DNA from 4 places in the Nocardiopsis akebiae genome. Region 1 is predicted to be linked to each of the others. Evidence: predicted binding sites of a transcription regulator. Region 1 holds the regulator's gene; each other region holds the start of a gene.

Region 1 (5,975 bases):
GGTGTCCAACCTGTACCTGGAGACCTGTTACACCGTGGCTGCCAGCTACGACGCGCAGGACCCGGGCGGCCGGGAGCGCATGGTGGCGGGCGCCGAGGAGTTCGCGCTGTCCGTGGCCGAGGCGCTGCCGGACTCCATCCCCGAGTGAGGCCCCGGCGCGGCTACCAGGCCGCGCCCAGGAACTCCTCCAGCGCGGGCGAGACCTCCTCGGCGAACGGGCGCTGGGCGTCCAGGACCGTGGCCCCGGGCTCGTCCCGGTAGCGGCGGAGGATGTGGTCGGTGTCGGGGACGTCCACCCGTCGCGCTCCGTCCAGACCGGTCATCAGCCGGTCCACGTCCTGCCGGGAGACCTGCGCGTCCCGCTCCCCCCACAGCACCAGCACCGGGGTGCCCCCGGGCAGGCCCTCCGCCAGTTCGACGGGGTCGAAGGCGTCCATGTAGGCCAGGAAGTCCTCGTTGGCGGGGGTGTACACGCCCATGACGCCCCCGCTGGGCGTCTCCACCTCGCTGAGCGCGCGCCCGGACCTGATCGCGGCCCGTCCGGCACGGGAGTCCGAGAGCAGCTGGACCACCTGCCCCTCCTCCACCTGGCCCGAGGCCTCGGCGGCGCGCGCCTGCTCGGTGAGCTGGCGGTCGATCAGGTCGAGGTAGCGCGTACCGGGAGGCGCGGCCAGCACGAGCGCGGGGGAGGGGTGCTCCGCACCGATGAGCTCGTGGGCGCGCAGCGCGTACAGGGCCCCCTCGCTGTGCCCGACGACGACCACCCGCTCGGGGTCCACCTCGGGCTGGGAGACGAGTTCCTCGTAGGCCGCCGCGACCTGCTCGTCGAAGACCACCGGGTCCACCGGCGCGACCTCGTCGCCGGGGCCCGGCGTCTCGGAGTCCGGACCGCTGCCGTACTTGTCGTAGCGCAGCGAGGCCACCCCGACGTCGGCGAGCACCCGTGACAGGTTCTGGTTGGTGTCGGCGTCGGGGCGCACGGAGCTGTTGCCGTCGCGGTCGGTGGGACCGCTGCCGGAGATGATGAGCGCGCCCGGAACGGTGCCGGAGACGTCCTGGGGCATCCGGAACGCGCCGGACGCCTCGTGCCCGCCGCCCTCGAAGGCCACCTCGCGCTCGACGCCGCCGACCCCCGGCGCCTCGGCGGCCCCGTCGTCGGCGGGGGCGCAGGCGGCGGTCAACAGGACGGCGCTCGCGGCACCGGCCAGTGCGGTGCGCCAGCGGACGGCGGGGGAGGAGGCACGTGTGAACACCTCCTCAGCCTAGCGGCCCGCGCCCGTCGGCCCCGCGCCGTCCACAGGGGAAGCGTCCCCGGTCCCTCCGAGGGGAGAGGGACCGGGGACGCGGGTACGCGGGCACCTCAGACGCGGCGCATGACCGCGACCACCTTGCCGAGGATGGTGGCGTCGTCGCCGTTGATCGGCTCGTAGGCCTCGTTGCGCGGCATCAGCCACACGTGGCCGCCCTCCTCGCGGCGCAGCACCTTGACGGTCGCCTCGTCGTCGAGCAGCGCCGCCACGATGTCGCCGTTGTTGGCGTCCTGCTGCTGGCGCACCACCACCATGTCGCCGTCGGTGATGGCGGCGTCGGTCATCGAGTCGCCGACCACGGTGAGCATGAACAGGCGACCCTCACCCACCAGCTGGCGCGGCAGGGCGAGCACGTCCTCCACCGACTCCTCGGCCAGGATCGGACCGCCGGCGGCGATCCGGCCGACCAGGGGCACGGCCGCGGCGCGGGAGAGGTCGATGTCCTCGGGCACCAGGGTCTGCCCCGAGGCGCGCCCGGGCGTGCGCAGTTCCACCGCGCGCGGCCGGTTCTGGTCGCGGTGCAGGTAACCCTTGCGCTGGAGGACCTTGAGCTGGTGCGCCACGCTGGACGGGCTGGACAGGCCGACCGCTTCCCCGATTTCCCTTATCGACGGGGGGAAACCCCGCTCCCGGACATAGCGCTGGATGCAGTTCAGCACGCTCTGCTGGCGCGCGGTGAGTTTGGGGGCTTCGGGCGTGGACCCGCCCGCGTTCTCCGCTGGTGCGAGAACGGTGGCGGTATCTGCGGTTCCGGGATTCTCCTCCGGCACGGCCGGGCCTCCTCGGCATTCGGTTCGGTCAGGGCCTGCTTGTGTGACTGGCCACCCCCGGTCCGCGACCGTGCCGACCTGGGGGTCCACGTGATGGCGAAACCGGTGTGAAATCAAGGTCAACTTTAGTCGTTGCACACGGTGATATCAAACAAGCGTTCGAGGCCGGGGAGAATTGCCGTCGCGCGTATTCGCGGCCAATTTCCGGCCTGCACTTACGTGTGTACACGCGTTCACGCGCTGTTGTCCCCGGAATGCGCGAACGCGTGTCCGTGACGGCGGTTCCGGCCAGGCGCGGGGGTCTTATCCCGGGGCGTCGGCTCGACCGAAATCCCCGTGACGTCGGGATTCCCGCGCCCGCCGCCGGGAGCGGCGGCTCCGGTGGGCGGCGCTATCCTTGAGCGCGGTGCCGGGCCGCCCCCGCGGCAGTCCGCCCGCACCGACATCCCCGTCCCGCCCCGCCGCCGCGGACCACGATGCCGCGCGGTCCCTCGGCCGTGTTCGTGACACGCCCGCGCCGGGGTTGCGGCGAGGTCAGGAAGAAGTCTAGGTTCGACCACAACATCTGGTGTTGCGACGGGAGTGGTTGCCCAGAAGTTGTGGTTTAGTGGTACCTAGGTGTTGTCGTTCGGTGAGAGAAGCAGGTGAACCAGGGTGCACTGTCCGTTCTGCCGCCATCCGGACACCCGGGTGATCGACAGCAGGTCCACCGACGACGGCGCTGCCATCCGGCGCCGCCGGTCCTGCCCCGTCTGCGAGCGCAGGTTCACCACCCAGGAGACCGTCCTGCTGATGGTGGCCAAGCGCTCGGGGGTCACCGAGCCCTTCAGCAGGACCAAGATCATCGCCGGGGTGCGCCGGGCCTGTCAGGGCCGCCCCGTCTCCGAGGACGCCCTGGCCAAGCTCGGCCAGCAGGTCGAGGAGGAGATCCGCGGCCGCGGCCTGGCCGAGGTCCCGGCCCACGAGATCGGCCTGGCCATCCTGGGGCCGATGCGCGATCTGGACGAGGTCGCCTACCTGCACTTCGCCAGCGTCTACCGCGGCTTCGAGAGCCTCTCCGACTTCGAGGCCGAGATCGCCAGCCTGCGCCAGGACCGCGAGGCCGAGACCGGCGGCCGGAGCGGCGCCGCCACGGGGTAGCGCCCCTCGCGGCCGCACGCCGACCGCGCGCGGGGCCACACCACTCCCGGGACGAGGACGCCGGGCACGGTCGGTGACCGTGCCCACGAGTGAGGGGAGACCCGGCGATGACGGAAACCGCCAACGGTCCGGCCGGACGCAAGGGCAAGGGCAGCCGCAAGGGGATCAGGGTGAGGCGCGTCTTCACCTCCCCTGGCACGCACCCCTACGACTCCCTGGAGTGGGAGCGCCGCGACGTCGTCATGACCAACTGGCGCGACGGCACGGTCAACTTCGAGCAGCGCGGGGTGGAGTTCCCCTCCTCCTGGTCGATGAACGCCACCCAGATCGTCACGAGCAAGTACTTCCGCGGCGCGGTGGGCACCCCCGAACGCGAGTGGAGCCTCAAGCAGCTCATCGACCGCGTCGTCGGCGTCTACACCGAGACCGGCCGCGAACACGGCTACTTCGCCTCGGCCGAGGACGCCGAGGTCTTCGACCACGAACTCAAGCACGCCCTCGCCCACCAGCTGTTCAGCTTCAACTCCCCGGTGTGGTTCAACGTCGGTACGAGTTCAAAAGCCCAGGTCAGTGCGTGTTTCATCCTCTCCGTGGACGACACCATGGAGTCGATCCTGGACTGGTACAAGGAGGAGGGGATCATCTTCAAGGGCGGGTCCGGCGCGGGTGTGAACCTGTCGCGCATCCGCTCCAGCAAGGAACTGCTCTCCTCCGGCGGGACGGCCTCCGGGCCCGTCTCCTTCATGCGCGGCGCCGACGCCTCGGCCGGGACCATCAAGTCCGGCGGGGCCACCCGCCGGGCCGCCAAGATGGTCGTACTGGACGTCGACCACCCCGACATCGAGGACTTCGTCGAGACCAAGGCCCGCGAGGAGCACAAGATCCGTGCCCTGCGCGACGCCGGGTTCGACGTCGACCTCGGCGGCGACGACATGTTCAGCGTCCAGTACCAGAACGCCAACAACTCCGTGCGGGTCTCCGACGCGTTCATGCGCGCCGTGGAGAGCGGCTCCGACTTCGGCCTGACCTCCCGCACCACCGGCGGGGTCGTGGCCACGGTGGACGCCAAGGAGCTGTTCCAGCGCATGGCCAGGGCCGCCTGGGAGTGCGCGGATCCGGGCATCCAGTACGACGGCACGATCCAGGACTGGCACACCACGCCCGAGAGCGGACGTATCAGTGCAAGTAACCCATGTTCGGAATACCTCCATTTGGACGACTCGTCCTGCAACCTGGCCTCGATCAACCTGCTGAAGTTCCTGCGCGAGGACGACACCTTCGATGTGGAGCGCTTCACCGCGCTCACCGAACTGGTCATCACGGCGATGGACGTCTCCATCACCTTCGCCGACTTCCCCACCGAGAGGATCGGCCAGACCACCCGCGCCTACCGGCAGCTCGGCATCGGCTACGCCAACCTGGGCGCCCTGCTCATGGCCACCGGCCACGCCTACGACTCCGAGGGCGGGCGCGCGGTCGCCGCCGCCGTGACCTCGCTGATGACCGGCGCGGCCTACCGGCGCAGCGCCGAGCTGGCCGGGGTCGTGGGGCCCTACGACGGCTACCGCCGCAACGAGCGTGCCCACAAGCGGGTCATGCGCAAGCACGCCGCAGCCAACGACGACCTGCGCACCGTCGGCACCCTGGAGGAGCCGATCCACGCCGCGGCCACCCGCGAGTGGGCCGAGTGCCTCAGGACCGGTGACCGCAACGGCTGGCGCAACGCCCAGGCGAGCCTTCTCGCACCCACCGGCTGCCTCACCGGCGACTCCATGGTCACCACCGACCGGGGACTCGTCCGGCTCACCGAACTGGGCGACGTCCACGGGCCCAGGTGGCAGGACCTCTCCGCCCGGGTGTCCACTGACGAGGGGCCCCGCGATGCGACGAGGTTCTTCGTCAACGGAGAGGAGCCGACCCGGCGCATCGTGACCAGGGGCGGGTACCGGCTCCAGGGCACGCACACGCACCGGATCAAGGTGGTCTCCCCCCAGACCGGTGACTGGGAGTGGAAGCGCTTCGCCGACGTCGTGGAGGGCGACGTCGTTCCGGTCCAGATGGGCACCCTGGTCGGTCGACCCCGTCGTGTGGTGCTGCCGGTCCTGGACCAGGCCTACTACACGGGGGATCACGGCCTGTTCGTGCCCGATGCGGTGGACGAGGAACTCGCGGAGTTCGTCGGCTACTTCACGGGTGACGGGAGCCTGCACGCCAGGGGCCTTCGTATGTGCGTCGCCGACGCCGACGAGGACGTCGTCGAGCGGCTGCGCGTCCTGGCCAAGGGATTGTTCGGCCTCGTGCCCGCGGTGACCGCCATGCAGGGCTACCAGGAGGTCGTCCTGTCCTCGGTTCGCCTGGCCCGGTGGTGGAAGGCCGCGGGGTTCGCCAAGGACCTGCCCGGCCAGGACCACTCCGGCAGGGGCTGGACCCCCCGCGTGCCCTCCGCGGTCTTGGAGGCCAACGACCCGGCGGTGTACGCGGCCTTCCTGCGCGGCCTCTTCGAGGCGGACGGCACCGTCCACGGGGGCGTGCCGAGCCTGTCCACCGCGCACGCCTCCTTCGCCGGGGAGGTGCGCACACTGCTGCTGACCCTGGGCATGGCCTCCACCACGCACACGACCCGGAGCGGTCACGGCGGAGACTGCCACGTGGTGCGGCTGCGCAACGTCGACCACGCCCTGCGCTTCGACGAGACCGTCGGTTTCCTGGGCGACCGCAAGAACAGGCTCGTCGTCCGGCTGGAGCCGGACCGCTC
Region 2 (5,975 bases), 3.0 Mb from region 1:
CACGTGGTCCACCCCCGCGGAGCGGAAGGGCGCGGCGAGGCCCTCCACGGCGGCGGCGAAGGCCTCCCGGTGGTTGAGCAGCGGCGTGATGTCCTTGAACAGGACGCCGGGCTGCGGAAAGTCGGGAATGTCGCGGATGTGCGACCGGACGAGCTCCGGGCTGGGGACGGGCGCCGCGGTGGCGGTGTCGTCGGGCATGTGGGATGGGCCTTCTGCTGGTTTCTCGTGCTGTCGGGGCCGGGGCCCTCGCGGGAGCCGCGGCGGCTACCCGTGGTCCGGACGGCCGGACACGGCGGTACCGGCCCCCGCGCGGGGGCCGGTACCGGGGTCGAACGCGCGCGGGCCGTCCGCTCACCGCGCGGGGCGCGGGCCCGATGAGGCCCGGGCGCCCGAACCGGGAGAGTACCGCGCGCGGCGCCGGCCGGGGGCACCGGCCCCCTTCGGCGCGGAGCGCCCCGGCGGGCGGTGGCGGGCGACGGGCGGGCCAAGGCGGAGCGGAGGCCCGGGGAGGTACGTCTAGCCCTTGGGCTTGTCGTCGTCGCCGAAGTCGGGGCGGTCCTCCACCGGCGTGTCGTCGGCGGCCGGGGTGACGACCTCTCCGACACCGGCCTTGAGCATGCGGATTCGGGTCCCGGGCGCGATCTCCAGCAGGACGTCCTGCTCGTGGATCTCGACGACGGTGGCGAAGATGCCCGCCTTGGTCATCACCTCGACACCGGGGACCAGGGCGTTGTGCATCTGCGTCTCCTGCTGGCGGCGCTTCTGGGCCGGGCGCCAGAAGAGCAGCCAGAACACCAGGAGGATCAGCAGGAACGGGAACAGCATGCTGAAGAGCCCACCGGTGGGCTCTCCTTCGGCAGCGAGGTGGTAAAGGCCCTGCACGGGGGCGTCCTTCCTGACGTTTCGTCGTGTGGCCGACCGCTGTCGGATGGGACACCGCGACGGCCACCTTCTTCGCATCGGCACGAACCGCGTGGTCCGGGCCTGTCCGGCACGTACAACGCGCCAGAGGGCCGAGTCGTTCCACCGGTGTCGGACGACACGTACGGAGTCGTGCCCCGTATCGGCTGTTTCGTCCCAGCTTACGTGGCGTGGGTCACCGGCATCCCACCGGAGGAGATCGGAGTGTTAACGGTTCGTCCCCGATCCGCGCGGCCGGAACCCATTGTGCCCGGACCGGGGCTGCGTGTCAGACGCACCGGTCAGGGGCCCGCCGCTCCGTTGTGACCCGCGCTGCCCGCGGGGGCGGAGTTACCCGTGGTGCCGCCGTTGGCCGCCGCCGCGCCGAAGGCCGCGTCCGGAGGCGGGGTGAGGCCCATGTGCGCCCAGGCCTGCGGGGTGGCCACCCGACCGCGCGGGGTGCGGGCCAGGAATCCGGAGCGGACCAGGAAGGGCTCGGCGACGGTCTCCACCGTCTCGGCCTCCTCCCCCACTGACACCGCCAGCGTGGACAGGCCGACCGGGCCGCCGCGGAACCTCCTCATGAGCACGTCGAGGATGGCCCGGTCCAGCCGGTCCATGCCCAGTTCGTCCACCTCGTAGAGCTCCAGGGCGGCGCGGGCGGTGTCCAGCGACAGCCGCCCGTCCCCGCGCACCTCGGCGTAGTCGCGCACCCGGCGCAGCAGCCGGTTGGCGATCCGGGGGGTGCCGCGCGAGCGCCCGGCGATCTCCACGGCGGCGTCCGCGTCCAGGGGCGCGCCGAGCAGGCCCGCCGAGCGCTGAAGGATCAGCTCCAGTTCACCGGGGGTGTAGAAGTCCATGTGCGCGGTGAACCCGAAGCGGTCGCGCAGGGGCGCGGGCAGCATGCCCGCGCGGGTGGTCGCCCCGACCAGGGTGAACGGCGCGATGTCCAGCGGGATGGCGGTGGCGCCGGGGCCCTTGCCGACCACGACGTCGACCCGGAAGTCCTCCATCGCGACGTAGAGCATCTCCTCGGCGGGGCGGGCCATGCGGTGGATCTCGTCCAGGAAGAGCACCTCGCCCTCCTGGAGGGTGGAGAGCACCGCGGCCAGGTCCCCGGAGCGCTCGATGGCCGGGCCCGAGGTGATGCGCAGCGGGGCCCCCATCTCGGCGGCGATGATCATGGCCAGGGTGGTCTTGCCCAGGCCCGGACCGCCGGACATGAGGATGTGGTCGGGCGCCCGGTTGCGCCGCCTGGCGCTGTGCAGCACCAGGGAGAGCTGTTCGCGCACGCGTTCCTGGCCGACGAACTCGTCCAGCGCGCGGGGGCGCAGGGCGCCCTCGATCTGGCGCTCGTCCGTGCCCGCGTCGGGCGAGACCGCGTCGCGCTCGTAGGGCGGGGGCCCGGCGGGGGCCGGGCCGCGGGGGTCTTCCTCGTGGAAATCGTACACGGGGTTTCCTCCCTGTTCCTAGGCCCGGCTGAGCCTGCGCAGGGCGCTGCGCAGCAGGACGGCGACGTCGTCGGTGTGCTCGGCCTCGGTCGCCACGGCGGAGGCGGCGGCCTCGGCGTCCTTGGCCGACCAGCCGAGGTTGACCAGGCCGGAGACCACCTGTCCGCGCCAGGCGCCGTTGGGCTCGCCACCGGGCCCGGCGGCCTCGGACCCGGGCAGGGTGCCGTCGGTGAGCACGGGCGCGTCGAGCTTGCCGCGCAGTTCCAGGACGATGCGCTGGGCGCCCTTCTTGCCGATGCCGGGCACGCGGGTGAGGGCGGTGGTGTCCTCGGCGGACACGGCGTGGCGCAGGCTGGAGGGGCTGTGGACCGAGAGCATGGCCAGGGCCAGGCGGGGACCGACGCCGGAGGCGGTCTGGAGCTGCTCGAACAGGTGCTTCTCGTCGTCGTCGGCGAACCCGAACAGGGTCAGGGACTCCTCGCGCACGACGAGGCTGGTGGCCACTGTCCCGGTCTCGCCCACGTGCAGGCGCGAGAGCGCGGAGGGCGTGCACTGCACGGTCATGCCGACCCCGCCGACGTCGATGACGGCGGTGCCCGCGCCGCGTGCGGCCACCCGGCCGGTGAGGAACGCGATCATCTGGTGTGGGCACCGGGGACGGTGCCCCTCTCCTTCCTGGGGGCGGGGCGCTAGCGGCCGCGGGTGCGGCGGGCCAGCTCCACCTTGCGGGCGAAGTCCTGCTGGGCCTGGGCGACGCGGGCCTGGGCCCCGCCGCGCCAGATGTGGCAGATGGCCAGGGCGACGGCGTCGGCCGCGTCGGCGGGCTTGGGGGGTCCGTCGAGTCCGAGGATACGCGCCACCATCGTGCCGACCTGCGCCTTGTCGGCGCGGCCGTTGCCGGTGATGGCGGCCTTGGCCTCGCTGGGGGTGTGCATGGCCACGGGCAGGCCGCGACGGGCGGCGCAGACCAGGGCGATGCCGCTGGCCTGGGCGGTGCCCATGACGGTGCTGAGGTTGTGCTGCGCGAAGACGCGCTCGACGGCGACGGCGTCGGGCTGGTAGCGGTCCAGCCACTCCTCGATGCCGCGCTCGATGCCCACGAGCCGGTGGGGCAGGTCGGTGTCGGGGCTGGTGCGCACGGCGTCGGCGCCGAGCAGGGCGAGCGGTCGGCCGATGGCGCCCTCGACGGCGGCGACACCGCACCGGGTCAGCCCGGGGTCGATCCCCAACACGCGCACGCGCCTCACCCTCGCCCTCTCGAACGTCCGTTCGCCCACATGCTAGCGGCGGGCGACGACGCCCGCCGCCGGCCCGCCCGGGCGTGTCGTGTCCCCGGGGGCGCCCGCGGGGCCGGAGCCCGCCGCGACCGGGAGCAGCCCTGACGCGAGGGTAGTCGCCCGGCCGGGCGCGGCCGCACGGTCCGGGGTCGCGCCACGGCTTCGCCTTCCGGAGAAAAGGGATGGACGGGACACCGAGCGCGTGCTAAGTTGCTCTCAGAAAGAGAAATACTCGACTTGAGGACAACTGGAGGCGCACGTGGCCGATCCGCGCAACGAGGAGGGCGAGAGCCGGTTCCTCGCCGACTACGACCCCCACGTGTTCGCCCCGGCCGCGGTCACCGTCGACGTCGTCGCCCTCACCATCCGCTCGGGCGTGCCGCACGTGCTGCTGACGCGCCGCGCCGAGCACCCCCAGCGCGGCTGGTGGGCGCTGCCGGGCGGGTTCGTCCGGGCCGAGGACGGACCGGACGGCCCCGCCGACCCCGACCTGCCCGACGCCGCCCTGCGCGTGCTCTCGGAGAAGACCCTGCTGCCCACCGAACTGCACCTGGAGCAGCTGGGCACCTACGGCGCCCGGGACCGGGACCCGCGCATGCGCGTCTTCTCGGTCGCCTACGTCCTGCTGGCCCCCGACCTGCCCGACCCGCACACCGGCCGGGGCACCGAGGAGGCCGCCTGGATCCCCTGGCGCGACCTCGGCCACGGCGACGGCGCCCGCCCCGGGCTCGACCTGGCCTTCGACCACGGCCGCCTCCTGGCCGACGCGGTCGAGCGCGCCCGCTCCAAGCTGGAGTACACCCCGCTGGCCACGGCCTTCCTGCCGCCCGCCTTCACCATCACGGCGCTGCGCGAGGTGTACGAGGCCGTGTGGGGCCAGTCCCTGCACGCGGCCAACTTCCACCGCAAGATCCTCGCCGCACCCGGGTTCGTGGAGGACACCGGAGAACTCGCCGAGCGCGGCGGCGCGGGCGGCGGACGGCGCGCCCGGCTCTACCGCGCGGGCGGCGCCGCCCTGCTGCACCCTCCCCTGCTGCGGAGCACGCAGTGACACCCGAGAGGAGTCCGATGACGGCCACCGGCCCCGCCTTCGGGGACGCCGAGCGCCGGGTCGCCCTGGCGGGCGACCCCGTGGAGCTGTTCGGCCCGCTGCCCGAGGGCGGCGGCGTACCCCCCGCGGCCACGGCCCGCCACCGCGAGCTGGCCCGCGCGCTGCACCCCGACACGGCGCCGCCCGGCAGCGGCGCGGGCCCCTTCACCCGGCTCTCCCGGCTGTGGGACCTGTACCGGGCGATGGCCGCGGGCGACCTGCGCCTGGACGACCTCACGCTGGCCACCGGCGCGCACACCTACCGGATCGGCCGGGAGCGGCTGGCCCGCGGCGACGTCGCCGACCTGCACCCGGTGCGCTACCGGGCGCCGGAGTGGCGCGACGCGGTGCTCAAACTGCCCCGCGCACCCCGCGACAACGACCTGTTGGAGGCCGAGGCGACCGCGCTGCGCCGTATCCGGGAGCACGGCCACGAGCGCTACCGGGCCTTCGTCCCAGAACTGGTGGAGTCCTTCAAGCACCGCGACGCCGCCACCGGCGCGGAGCGGCGGGCCAACGTCCTGGGACGGCTGCACGGCTTCCACACGCTGACCGAGGTGCGCCGCGCCCACCCCGGCGGCGTCGATCCGCGCGACGCGGCGTGGATGTGGCGGCGGCTGCTGGTCGCCGTCGGCAACGCCGCCCTGGCGGGGGTGGTGCACGGCGCGGTCGTGCCCGAGCACGTGATGATCCATCCGGCCGAGCACGGCCTGGTCCTGGTCGACTGGTGCTACTCGGTGACGGCGCACGCCCCGCGCACCGCGCCGCACGTCCCGGCGATGGTGCCCGGCCGCGCGGACTTCTACCCGCCCGAGGTGGCCGCCCGCCGCCCCGCGCTGGCCCAGACCGACATCCACATGGCGACCCGGTGCGTGGAGTACGTCACCGGGGGCCGCCTGCCCCCGCAGCTGCGGTCCTTCGCGCGCGGCTGCACCCTGCCCGCCCCCGAGCGGCGGCCCCGCGACGGGTTCGCCCTCCTCTGCGAACTGGACGACGTGCTGGAACGCCTCTACGGACCGCGCCGGTTCCGCCCCTTCACCATGCCGGACCCGGCACCGGCCGCCGGGGCCTGAACCCCCTCCCCGACCACCGTCCCCCTCACGAACCCCGCCCCGGCCCCGGCGGCCCGATCCGCCCGCCCCCGTTCCAAGGAGAACCCCATGGGAAGCAGCCACTGGTCCACCGACGCGTACCACGCGCGCCAGGCCTACAACTCCTCCGTCGGCTCCAGCAGCTTCGGCTACACCGACGACGTGC
Region 3 (5,975 bases), 130 kb from region 1:
GCCAGGGTCGGCTCCGGGGACGGTCCAGGCCCGGGCGGCCCGTCCGGGAACCCCCGGGCGCGGAGCCGTCTCACCGGGCGAGCAGCTCCCCCAGCGCCTGCGTCAGGACCCGGTGGACGGCGGGCTCGCGGACCGCCACCCGGAACCATTCCGGCCCGAGGCCGGGAAAGGTGTCACCGCGCCGCACGGCGATCCCCCGTTCCCGCAGGCGGGCCCGCAAGCGGTCCGCCTCCGGGTCCGCGACCAGCAGGAACGAGGCCCGCGCTTCCGGGACCACCCGCAGGCCCAGGTTCCGCAGGCCCTCGGCGAGGTCGTCGCGGTGCGCGGTCAGGGACGCCGCCCAGGCGTCGGCCTCGGCGAGGGCCTCCGGCCCGCAGCACGCCTCCACCGCGACCAGGGCGGGCGTGGACACCGACCACAGGGGCTGGGCCCCGGCGAGTTCGGCCACCAGGCCGGGTTCGGCGAGCAGGTACCCGGCGCGCAGCCCGGCGAGGGACCAGGTCTTGGTGAGGCTGCGCACCACCACCAGGCCCGGCAGGTCCCCGCGGGAGGCCAGCGACTCAGGTTCGCCGGGGACGCAGTCGGCGAAGGCCTCGTCCACGACCAGCACGCGCCCGGGGCGGGCCAGCCCGGCCAGGACCGGCCCGGGGTGGAGCACGGAGGTCGGGTTGGTCGGGTTGCCCACCACGACCAGGTCGGCGTCCTCGGGGACCAGCCCGGGGTCGAGCGCGAAGTCCGGTTCCAGCAGCACCCGGTCCACGGCGTGCCCGGCGGCGCGCAGGGCGGCCTCGGGCTCGGTGAACTGGGGGTGCACGACGACCGCCCGCCGGGGATTCAGGACCCGCGCCAGGAGGACGAAGGCCTCCGCCGCCCCGGCGGTGAGCAGGACCTCGCCCGTCTCCCGTCCGTGGCGCCGGGCGACCGCCTCCCGCGCCCGGGAGGGGTCGGGGTAGGCGCCCAGGCCGGTCAGCGAGTCGGCGAGGAGCCGTCCCAGCCAGGCGGGCGGTGTCCGGCCCCGCACGTTGACGGCCAGGTCGAGCAGTCCGCCGCCGACCTCGGCGTCACCGTGGTGGCGCAGGTCGTGTCCCGCGTCCATGTACTCCCCCACCCCGTGTGTTCCTTTCTTCACAGGAAAAACATCGCACGATACGCCATCACCAGCCCTTTCGGTGAACGGGGGGTGCCTTGGCCACACATTCGGACGTGCCGCTGGTGGCACGGCTCACGGTCCTGTGCCAGGGTGTGCGCGTTCCCCTCACCGGGGCCTTCCCCCGCCCGATCCGAGAGAACGGACACACGATGAGAAGGCGTACCCTCCTGGCCGGTGCCACCGCCGCCGCGGGACTGACCGCGCTGGGCACCGCGCTCCCCTCCGCCCGCCCCGCGCTGGCCGACACCGGTGGCGGTGGAGGCGACCGCACCGTCCCCCGCGTTCTGGCGGAGCCCTCCGCCTCACACGGACTCGTCCGCCCCGACCTGCGCTTCGACATGGTGGCCGTCACCGGCGACCCCGGAGAGGCCGACGCGGCGGTGCGCTTCGAGACCGCCGACGGCCTGGGCTCGTGGAACCCGGTGCACCTGCACACCGGGGGCCGCGACGACCGGGACCCGGTCGCGGCCGCGCTGGTGCGCGCTCCCGAGGGCGCCACCGGTTACGAGGTGCGTTCGAGGGGGGAGAGTGCGGCCGTGAACCTGCGCGACGGCGAGGTGCTGCGCTTCGGCGGACCCGCGCAGGCGTCGCTGTCCGCGGAGGCATCCAGCGTGGCGCGCGGCCGGACCAGCGTCCCGTTCCGCACCCGCGCGGGTTGGGGCGCCGACGAGTCCTGGCGTTTCGACGACCGGGGCAACGACCTGTGGGAGGCGGAGTTCCACCCCGTGCAGGCGCTGACCGTGCACCACACCGCGATGCCGACCGGCGACGACCACGCGGCGGACGTGCGGGCGGTGTACTACCTGCACGCGGTGCAGCAGGCGTGGGGGGACATCGGCTACCACGTGCTCATCGATCCCGACGGGGTGGTCTACGAGGGCCGCCACTCGGGCGGGGACGGCGTGCCGGTCTTCTCCGGGATCCCGCGGCCGGGGCGGGCCGAGTCGGTGACCGCCGGGCACGCCTACGGGTTCAACCAGGGCAACGTGGGCGTGTGCCTGCTCGGGGACTTCACCGACGAACTGCCCACGCAGGCGGCGCAGGACTCCCTGGTCGACGTGCTGCGCGTGCTGTGCGCGGTGACCGGCGTGGACCCGGCAGGGCGGATCGAGTACGTCAACCCGGGCACGGGCGTGGCCACGCCGGGCGACGCGATCTCCCGGCACCGCGACTGGCTGGAGACCGAGTGCCCGGGCAACGCCTTCTCCGAGGTGTTCGACAGCGCGGTCCGCCAGCGCGTCATCGCGGGCCTGGCCTAGGCAGTGCTTCTTCGGACCTCCGCTCCGCTTCGGGCCGTGTCCGGGCGCCCGAACCGAGCCCCACAAGCTGAGACCGGTTCAGAGAACAGACCTTAGGCGGACGGGGCGCCCGCCGGAACCGCGGACCGCACGGGGTCCACGGCCGTTCCGAGGGGCGCCCCCCTGGTCGGGGCGGTACCGCCCTCCCCCGGGTACCCGCGGGAAAATCCGGGTGCCGCGCTCGGGTCCGGCGCGTATCGTGAGCGCACTCCGACCCGAGGGGAGAGGCGTGACCACCACGCAAGACAGACCGATACTGCCGTCAGTGATCCTGGAGACCGAGCACCTGCGGCTGCGTGCCTTCGTCGAGGGCGACGTCGACGACGTGCACGCGTCCTGCACCGACGCCGAACTCCAGCGCTGGCTCCCCCTCCCCCTGCCCGGCGTGCCCTACACCCGGGAGGAGGCGGAGCGGTGGTGCCGCGAGGTGGCCCCCGCCCTGCGCACCTGCGGCGAGGGACAGCAGTGGGCCATGGTCGAGAAGGAGACCAAGCGGCTCGTGGGCTCGGTGGGCCTGGTGCGTGTCGTGTGGCCGGCGATGAACACCGAGGTCGGCTACTGGGTCTCACCGTGGGGACGCGGCCGCGGGTACGCGACGGAGGCCGCCGTGGCCGTCTCCCGCTGGGCGCTGGAACAGGGCTTCCAGCGGGTGGAGATCAAGGCCGCCACCGGCAACACCGGTTCGCGCCGGGTCGCGGAGCGGTCGGGGTTCAGCCTGGAGGGCGTCGAACGCAGCGCGATGCCGCTGCACGAGGGCCGCGCCGACTTGGCGGTGTACAGCCTGCTCCCCGGCGACCTGGGCTGACGCGTGCGCCCCGTCCGCACCGGGCCTCGCCCCGCCCGCACGGGTCGTACCGGGCGGGCGGACGGGACCGTACGGACCGCGGTCGCGCGGCGGACGGGGACGCGCCGGACGCGTCCTCACCCCCACACGCGGGAGAGCAGCCACCTTCCGGTGGCCGTGTCGTGGCGCAGTTCGTACACCCCCTGGGACTGGGCCGTGCCCGCCTCCACCCGCCAGTGCCTGCGCTCGGGCGCCTGGGACTCACGCGCCGGTGTCCAGTCCATGCGCAGCGTGACCCAGTGTTCGAGGATCCTGCGCACTCCGTACACCCTGCCGTTCCACACGAACCGGGCCGGGCGCCCCTCGTCCTCGACGACGGTCACCTCCGCCCCGTAGTAGCGTCCCACGACACTTCCCCTCAGCATCATCCGCCTCCTGTCAGTCCCGGCACACGCCACCGGGACACCCACCCGTGGGGAAGACGCGGCCAGGTGTTCGAACGTGTGTTCTAATCCTAGCGAAAACCGGTGCCTCCGGGGAACCGTTCGGGCGCGAGGGGCATCCCCACGACTGACACGGCGCGCCCGCGCGCCGCTCACGAAACCCCCGCCCCGGGCCCGCGTCCGCGGAGACCGGGGCCAGTCAGCACAGAGCGCGTCGGCGTGTCGGCATCGGTACGCTGTGAGCGCGAACTCCACGATTCATGAGGGACCCCCAACTGTGACGTCGAACGGGCACCAGAGCGGCAAACCCCTGCGTGCGGGGGACCCGCGCGAACTCGACGGTTACCGCATCGTGAGCCGTCTCGGCCGGGGCGGCATGGGCACCGTCTACCTCGCCAAGGACGCCTCCGACCGGTCCGTCGCGGTCAAACTCATCCACCCCGACCTGGCCGACGACGAGTCCTTCCGGCTGCGCTTCGCGCGCGAGGTCGAGGCCGCGCGCCGCGTGGCCCGCTTCTCAACCGCGGGGGTGATCGACGCGCGGTTGGAGGGCGATCCCCTCTTCATCGTCTCGGAGTACGTGCCGGGCCCGAACCTGGACGAGGCGGTCCGCGCGGACGGCTCGATGGCGGGCGGCACCCTGGAGGGCCTGGCCATGGGCGTGGCCGCGGCGCTCACCGCCATCCACGGGTCCGGGGTCGTCCACCGAGACCTCAAACCGGCGAACGTACTGCTCTCCCCGGTCGGCCCGAAGGTCATCGACTTCGGCATCGCCCGCGCACTGGACGAGGCCGCGGACGCGGTCACCCGCTCCAGCCAGCTCATGGGCACCCCCTCGTACATGGCCCCGGAGCTGATCCTGGGCGAGCGGGCCACCGCGGCCGCCGACATCTTCGCGTGGGGCTGCCTGGTGGCCTTCGCCGGTACCGGCACCGCCCCCTTCGACGCCGCCACGGTCCCCGCCGTCCTGCACAACATCTCCTCGGCGCCGCCGCGCCTGGACGGCCTGGACCCGGACATGCACGACCTGGTCAACGCCGCACTGGACAAGAACCCGGCCAACCGGCCCACCTCCAAGCAGCTCCTGGCCCGGCTCACCGGCCAGGAGGACCCGGAGGAGTACGAGGTGGAGCGCACGATCAGCACCTCGTGGGCCCCGCCGAGCAGCTCCCCGGTCCCGGGGCGGCCGCCGCGGGACACCGGAGTCCGGGAGAGCGGGACCGCGGCGCACCAGGCGCCGAGCGGACCCCAGCAGGCGGAGGGCCAGCCCCCGGACAGCGGACCGCAGCAGGGCGCCGCGCTCCCGGAGGGCGGCCGGCCCCTCCAGGCGCAGGCCACTCAGTACAACCCGTACGCGCAGCCCACGCACGTCCAGCACCCGGTACAGCCGCCCCACGCGGCCCAGCAGCCCCGCGTGGAACAACGGCACGGCAACCCGGGCCTCCAGCCCTCGGTCCCCCGGCAGGACGCGGGGTACGGCGGACACCCGCCCCAGGACCCGCCTCCGGTCTACGGCCAGCAGATTCCCGGCCACTACGCCCACTCCGGCGGCCAGGTCCCCCCGACGCACCAGGCGAACGGCGGCCACCCGTCCCCGCCCCAGGGCCGACACGCCTTCAACGCCTACTCCGGCCCCGGCGGTCCCGGTGCTCCGGGCGCACCGGGCGGCCCCGCGGGGCCGTCCGGCGGCTCCCCGCGCAGACGCCGGCGGATGGTGGTGGTCGGCGCGGCCGCGGGCGCGGTCGTCCTGGTGGCCGCCGCGGGCGCGACGGTCCTGCTCAACGGCGGCCCGGAGGTCCCGGAGAACACCCTCTCCGTCTACAACACCGACTTCGGCACCGATCCGGGCTGGGTCAGCAACACCTACGAGCACGAGGACTCCGACGGCTACTGGGCCGAGCGCAGGGGCGTCCTGCTCCAGCTGGACCCCGAGAGCAACCCCAGCCGGGGCGAGGTCGTGGCGCTGGAGCGCGAGGAGGTCCTGCCGGACGACGTCCTGGTGAGCACCACCGCGTACGTGGCCCAGGGCCCGGAACAGGCGACGTTCGGCGTGCGCTGCTGGGACAACGACGGTGAGGAGTACCGGAGCCAGTACGAGGGGCTGCTGCGCTACGACGGCCAGCGCGCGGAGATCCGCCGGATGCACGAGGGCGAGGGCGACATCACCCTCGGCGAGACCACCGACGTCGCCGGATACACCCCCCAGCCCCTCTTCGACGAGTCGGTGCGCGAGGAGTACGGCTACGAGGAGCGCGACCCCCTCGGTTTCGACCACGAGAACATCCCCGCCAACACCGTCG
Region 4 (5,975 bases), 450 kb from region 1:
CGGGCGCGAGGCCACCCGGGCCGACCTGGCTGTGCTGCCGGAGCGGCCGCTGCTGCTGACCGTCGCCCGCCTGGCCGAGCAGAAGGGGTTGGACATGCTCCTGGCGGCGGCGCCGGCCATCGCCGACCGCCGCCCCGAACCGGTGGTGGCGATCGCCGGGGACGGGCCCCTGTGGGGGGAGTTGCACGACACGGCCGCGGAGATGCGCGCGGACGTGCGCATGCTGGGGCACCGCGCGGACGTGGCCGACCTGTTGGCGGCGGCGGACGTGTTCTGCCTGACCAGTCAGTGGGAGGGGCCCTCGCTGGTGATCATGGAGGCGCTGCGCGCGGGGCTGCCGGTGGTCTCCACCCGGGTCGGCGGCATCCCGGACCTGTACTCGGGGACGGTGCTGATGGTGCCGCCGGGGGATCCCGCGGCCTTCTCCGCCGCCGTGGGCCGGGTGCTGGACGACCCGGCGCTGGCCGAGGACCTGCGGGCCCGATCGCGCGAGGCGGCCAAGGCGCTGCCGAGCGAGGAGGACGCGGTGGAGGCCGCCGCGGGCGTGTACAAGGCGGTGCTGCGCGGGTGAGGCGGGACGTGCGGGCGCCCTGGGGCGGGATGGCCCCGGGGTCGGGTGGACCTGTCCCCGGGGTGCGGTCGATGCCACCTTCGCCGGGACTTCACCCCGCGGGGGTGTAGATGTCATCCTGGACTACGGTCCGGTGTGTGCCGCCCACGGTGCGGCACCGGTATCCTGGCCTGACACGTGAGGGGAGTATCCCTGTCGCGGCGGTGTCGTCATCACGGCGGACAATGTCGTCCTCCCGGTGCCGCCGGTTCGCAGCGCCTAGCTGTGAGCGGGAGAGACCTCCGGTGGTTCGACGTGCGTGCACACCGCTCGCGCGCACTGACCGGAGGAGAGACTTTCCGTGAACGTTCCCTTGTGGTTGTGGGCTGCCACGATCGGCGCCATGGTCGCCATCCTGGTGATCGACCTCATCATCGTCGACCACCCCTGGAGCAAGACGAAGGGCCCCCAGGAGTTCGGCATGAAGCAGGCCGCCTGGTGGGCGGCCTTCTACATCGGTATCGCCATCATCTTCGGTTTCGGCGTCTGGTACTTCGGCGGAGGCGCCGCGGGCGCCGAGTACTTCGCCGGGTTCGTCACCGAGAAGAGCCTGAGCATCGACAACCTCTTCGTGTTCTACCTTCTGATGGGCTCCTTCGCGGTGCCCAAGAAGTACCAGCACGAGGTCCTGCTCGTCGGCATCGTCATCGCGCTGGTCATGCGCGGTATCTTCATCGTCCTGGGCGCCCAGGTCATCAACGCCTGGAGCGAGGTCTTCTACCTCTTCGGCGCCTTCCTGATCTACACCGGTTACAAGATCGTCCGCGACCACGTGAAGGGCGACGAGGAGGAGAAGGACTTCACCCAGACCCCGGTGGTCCGCCTCCTCAAGCGCTTCTGGCCGGTGACCGACGACTACCACGGTGCCCACCTCACCGTGAAGCTCGACGGCCGCCGCCACATCACGCCGATGCTGCTGGTCATCGTCGCGATCGGCATGATCGACCTGGTCTTCGCGGTCGACTCCATCCCGGCGATCTTCGGTCTGACCCAGGACGCCTACATCGTCTTCACCGCCAACGCCTTCGCCCTGCTGGGCCTGCGCCAGCTGTACTTCCTGCTGGCCGGTCTGATGGACCGCCTGGCCTACATCAGCTGGGGCCTGTCGGCGATCATGGTCTTCATCGGCGTCAAGATGATCCTGCACGCCCTGCACGAGAACGGCGTGCACGTGCCCGAGGTCGGCATCGGCCTGTCCCTGACCGTCATCCTGGGCATCATGACCGTCACCATCGTCGGCAGCCTGATCAAGTCCCGCGCCGACGAGCGCAAGAACCCCGAGCTCAAGACCGAGCGCGACCCCTCGGTCGACTCCCCGGCGGACCGCTCCTGAGCGGACGGCGGACCCGCGGGCCCGCCGAGGACATTCCGGGAAACGGCCGGATTCGAACAGCCGTTCGTCTATAGTGGTGGCACCCTGAGCGCTCCGGCGCCGGGGTGCCGCCTTGTTTTGCGAGGTGGAAGAAACCGTCGTCGGCGGTCGTTAGGCTGGACGGGCGGGAGAGGCGAGCGTCCTCCCCCCTCTCCTCAGCGGCCCGTCTCCGGGGCCCGGGCGGTCTCCGGGAGATCCCGACCGCCGCACGCGAAGTTCCACACGGGTCAGCCGACGTCACGCGACGGGGTCCGCGTCCTGTGCGCCAGAGCCGAAGGATGTCTCACTCGATGGTCGAACAACTGGTAGTCCGGGGAGCCCGGGAGCACAACCTCAAGGACGTCTCGCTGGACCTGCCGCGCGACTCCATGATCGTGTTCACCGGCCTGTCCGGTTCGGGCAAGTCGTCGCTGGCCTTCGACACGATCTTCGCCGAGGGCCAGCGGCGCTACGTGGAGTCGCTGTCGGCCTACGCCCGCCAGTTCCTGGGGCAGATGGACAAGCCGGACGTGGACTTCATCGAGGGCCTGTCCCCGGCGGTGTCCATCGACCAGAAGTCCACCAGCCGCAACCCCCGCTCCACCGTCGGCACCATCACCGAGGTCTACGACTACCTGCGGCTGCTGTGGGCGCGCATCGGCGTCCCGCACTGTCCCGAGTGCCACCGCGAGATCGCCCGCCAGACCCCGCAGCAGATCGTGGACCGCGTCCTGGAGATGGAGGAGGGCACCCGCTTCCAGGTGCTCGCCCCCGTCGTGCGCGGACGCAAGGGCGAGTACGTCGAGCTGTTCAAGGACCTGCAGTCCAAGGGTTACACCCGCGCGGTGGTGGACGGGCGGGCCGTGCGCCTGGACGAGGCGCCCAAGCTGGGACGCTACGACAAGCACGACATCGCCGTGGTCGTGGACCGCCTCAGCGTCAAGCCCTCCTCCCGCGGGCGCCTGACCGACTCGGTGGAGACGGCGCTCAAGCTGGCCGGGGGGACCATCGTCCTGGACTTCGTGGACGTGGAGGCCGGGGACCCCGACCGCGAGAAGGTCTTCTCCGAGCACCTGTACTGCCCCTACGACGACCTGTCCTTCGAACAGCTCGAACCGCGCTCCTTCTCCTTCAACGCCCCCTACGGCGCCTGCGCCGAGTGCTCCGGCCTGGGCACCCGCATGGAGGTCGACCCCGAACTCCTGGTCCCCGACCCCGAGAAGACGCTGGCCGAGGGCGCCATCGGCCCCTGGTCGGGCGGGCCCAACAGCGGCTACTGGGAGCGCATCCTCAAGGCGGTGGGCGAGGCGATCGGCTTCGACCTGGACACCCCCTGGGAGCGGCTGCCGCGCCGCGCGCGCAAGGCCCTGCTGGAGGGGCACGACACCCAGGTCCACGTCAGCTACCGCAACAGGTACGGGCGCAACCGCTCCTACTACACCGAGTTCGAGGGCGTCATCCCCTGGGTCAAGCGCCGCCACTCCGAGACCGAGAGCGACTACGGCCGCGAACGGCTGGAGGGGTACATGCGCACCGTGCCCTGCCCGACCTGCGAGGGCACGCGCCTCAAGCCGGTCGTGCTCGCGGTGACCGTGGGCGGCAGGTCCATCGCCGAGGTCGCGCAGATGCCGCTCAGCGACAGCGCGGCCTTCCTGGCCGGGCTCACGCTCTCCGAGCGCGACGCGGTCATCGCCGCCCAGGTGCTCAAGGAGATCAACGCCCGGCTCGGCTTCCTGCTCGACGTCGGCCTGGACTACCTGAGCCTGGCGCGCTCCTCGGGCTCGCTCTCGGGCGGGGAGGCCCAGCGCATCCGCCTGGCCACCCAGATCGGCTCCGGCCTGGTGGGCGTGCTGTACGTGCTTGACGAGCCCTCCATCGGCCTGCACCAGCGCGACAACGCGCGCCTGCTGGAGACCCTCCAGCGCCTGCGCGACATCGGCAACACGCTCATCGTCGTCGAGCACGACGAGGACACCATCCGCGCCGCCGACTGGGTCGTGGACATCGGCCCCGGCGCGGGCGAGCACGGCGGCCACGTCGTGGTCTCGGGGATCGTGGACGAGCTGCTCACCTCACAGGACTCCCTCACCGGCGAGTACCTGTCCGGCAAGCGCGGCATCGAGGTGCCCGTGGAGCGCCGCCCCCTCACCCGGGGGCACGAGCTGGTGGTCCGGGGAGCGCGCGAGAACAACCTGCACGGCATCGACGTCGCCTTCCCTCTGGGCGTGTTCACCGCCGTCACCGGCGTGTCCGGTTCGGGCAAGTCCACCCTCGTCAACGAGATCCTCTACAAGGCCCTGGCCAAGGAGCTCAACGGGGCGCGCGACGTGCCCGGCCGCCACCTTCGGGTCAACGGCACGAACAAGGTCGACAAGGTCGTGCACGTGGACCAGAGCCCCATCGGGCGGACCCCGCGCTCCAACCCGGCCACCTACTCGGGGGTCTTCGACCACATCCGCAAGCTGTTCGCGCAGACCACCGACGCCAAGACGCGCGGCTACCAGCCGGGCCGGTTCTCCTTCAACGTCAAGGGCGGCCGCTGCGAGGCCTGCTCCGGCGACGGCACGCTCAAGATCGAGATGCAGTTCCTGCCCGACGTCTACGTGCCCTGCGAGGTGTGCCACGGCGCCCGGTACAACCGGGAGACCCTCCAGGTCCGCTACAAGGGCAAGAACATCTCCGAGGTCCTCAACATGCCGATCTCGGAGGCCCTGGAGTTCTTCGAGCCGATCAACGCCATCCGCCGCCACCTGCAGACCCTCGCCGACGTCGGCCTGGGCTACGTGCGGCTGGGCCAGCCCGCCACGACGCTGTCGGGCGGTGAGGCGCAGCGGGTCAAGCTCGCCGCCGAACTCCAGCGCCGCTCCACCGGGCGGACGGTGTACGTGCTCGACGAGCCCACGACCGGCCTGCACTTCGAGGACATCCGCAAGCTGCTGGGCGTGCTCAACCGGCTGGCCGACACCGGCAACACGGTGATCGTCATCGAGCACAACCTCGACGTCATCAAGACGGCCGACCACGTCATCGACATGGGCCCCGAGGGCGGCTCCGGTGGCGGCACCGTGGTCGCGCAGGGGACCCCGGAGGAGGTCGCCGCGGTGGCCGAGTCCTACACCGGGCGCTTCCTGGCGAAGATGCTCTGAGCCCGCGCTCCGCGCCTCCGCCGCGCCCCGTCCCGGTCCTTGCGGGGCGGGGCGCCGCCCGTTGCCACAGCGGGTCGGCGGTTCGCGACGCATGTCGCACCTCAGTAGAGTCGAACGTGTCCGCGCCCGGCCCCGCGCGACTCCGACGAACCGTCCTGGAGGTTGGCCCGCCCATGAACGTCCCTCCCCGACCGGACCGCGGCGGGCCGACGCCTCAGGGCGTCCAGCAGCCCCCATCCGACCCCGGGCACGGGGAGACCCCCGGCTTCCACGACGGCGACCGCTCCGGACCAGCGGACGCCGCCCCGGGCCCCGAACGGGTGGAGCGGCTCTACCCGCTGGCCGCCTGGCGGACGCGGGTGTACGCGCGCGGCATCGACCTGCTCCTGGTCGCCCTGCCCGCGCTGCTGCTGGCGCTCGTGCTCTCCCTGGCCTGGGTGGGCGTCCAGGCGGTCGGCTCCGGCGACACCACCGGTATCGGCGGCCGCTACCCGCTCTTCCTGTCGGTGACCTTCTTCCTGCTCCACGCGGGTTACGAGACCCTCGCCCTCTCCCGGTGGCAGCAGACGCTGGGCAAGCGCCGCGTCGGGCTCAGGGTCGCCCCCCAGGCCGGGAACGGCGGTCTGGGCACGCCTCCGCTGGCCGCCCTGGCGGTGCGCGCCGCGCTGCTGGCCCTGCCCTTCCTTCTGTTCTTCCTGTTCTTCAGCGCCGTCTGGTTCTGGTGGTTCGTGGTGGCCGTGACGGCGCTGCTCACCGGCGGGATGGCCGCCTGGAACCGGCCCAACCGGCAGGGGCTGCACGACCGGATCGCCGGCACCGTGGTGCTCGACGTGGCGGCGGCGGACCCGCCGCCCCCGGCGACGCCCCC

Evidence for each region. Region 1 encodes LexA, which represses DNA repair genes until DNA is damaged. Its sites were predicted from a motif close to TCGAACANNTGTTCGA; they were not measured.
Region 2: a site for LexA is predicted at 3,609-3,624, ahead of ruvC (crossover junction endodeoxyribonuclease RuvC). Genes of this name have one in related genera too.
Region 3: a site for LexA is predicted at 3,728-3,743, ahead of KGD83_RS07890 (DUF6504 family protein). Genes of this name have one in related genera too.
Region 4: a site for LexA is predicted at 1,996-2,011, ahead of uvrA (excinuclease ABC subunit UvrA). Genes of this name have one in related genera too.

What each region holds. Positions count from the first base shown of each region.
Region 1 is NZ_CP074132.1:1,973,389-1,979,363, forward strand. Features, by position in the region: gene KGD83_RS08450 (hypothetical protein) at 1-148, shown strand, start outside; gene KGD83_RS08455 (alpha/beta hydrolase family protein) at 162-1,253, opposite strand; gene lexA (transcriptional repressor LexA) at 1,361-2,080, opposite strand; gene nrdR (transcriptional regulator NrdR) at 2,735-3,220, shown strand; gene KGD83_RS08470 (vitamin B12-dependent ribonucleotide reductase) at 3,328-5,975, shown strand, end outside.
Region 2 is NZ_CP074132.1:5,002,858-5,008,832, forward strand. Features, by position in the region: gene KGD83_RS21405 (adenine phosphoribosyltransferase) at 1-198, opposite strand, end outside; gene yajC (preprotein translocase subunit YajC) at 517-882, opposite strand; gene ruvB (Holliday junction branch migration DNA helicase RuvB) at 1,203-2,351, opposite strand; gene ruvA (Holliday junction branch migration protein RuvA) at 2,370-2,990, opposite strand; gene ruvC (crossover junction endodeoxyribonuclease RuvC) at 3,041-3,589, opposite strand; gene KGD83_RS21430 (NUDIX hydrolase) at 3,888-4,679, shown strand; gene KGD83_RS21435 (molecular chaperone DnaJ) at 4,697-5,791, shown strand; gene KGD83_RS21440 (hypothetical protein) at 5,879-5,975, shown strand, end outside.
Region 3 is NZ_CP074132.1:1,838,931-1,844,905, reverse strand. Features, by position in the region: gene cobC (Rv2231c family pyridoxal phosphate-dependent protein CobC) at 71-1,096, opposite strand; gene KGD83_RS07900 (peptidoglycan recognition protein family protein) at 1,300-2,409, shown strand; gene KGD83_RS07895 (GNAT family N-acetyltransferase) at 2,678-3,253, shown strand; gene KGD83_RS07890 (DUF6504 family protein) at 3,370-3,660, opposite strand; gene KGD83_RS07885 (serine/threonine-protein kinase) at 3,953-5,975, shown strand, end outside.
Region 4 is NZ_CP074132.1:2,427,325-2,433,299, forward strand. Features, by position in the region: gene KGD83_RS10490 (glycosyltransferase family 4 protein) at 1-571, shown strand, start outside; gene KGD83_RS10495 (TerC family protein) at 912-1,943, shown strand; gene uvrA (excinuclease ABC subunit UvrA) at 2,273-5,107, shown strand; gene KGD83_RS10505 (RDD family protein) at 5,281-5,975, shown strand, end outside.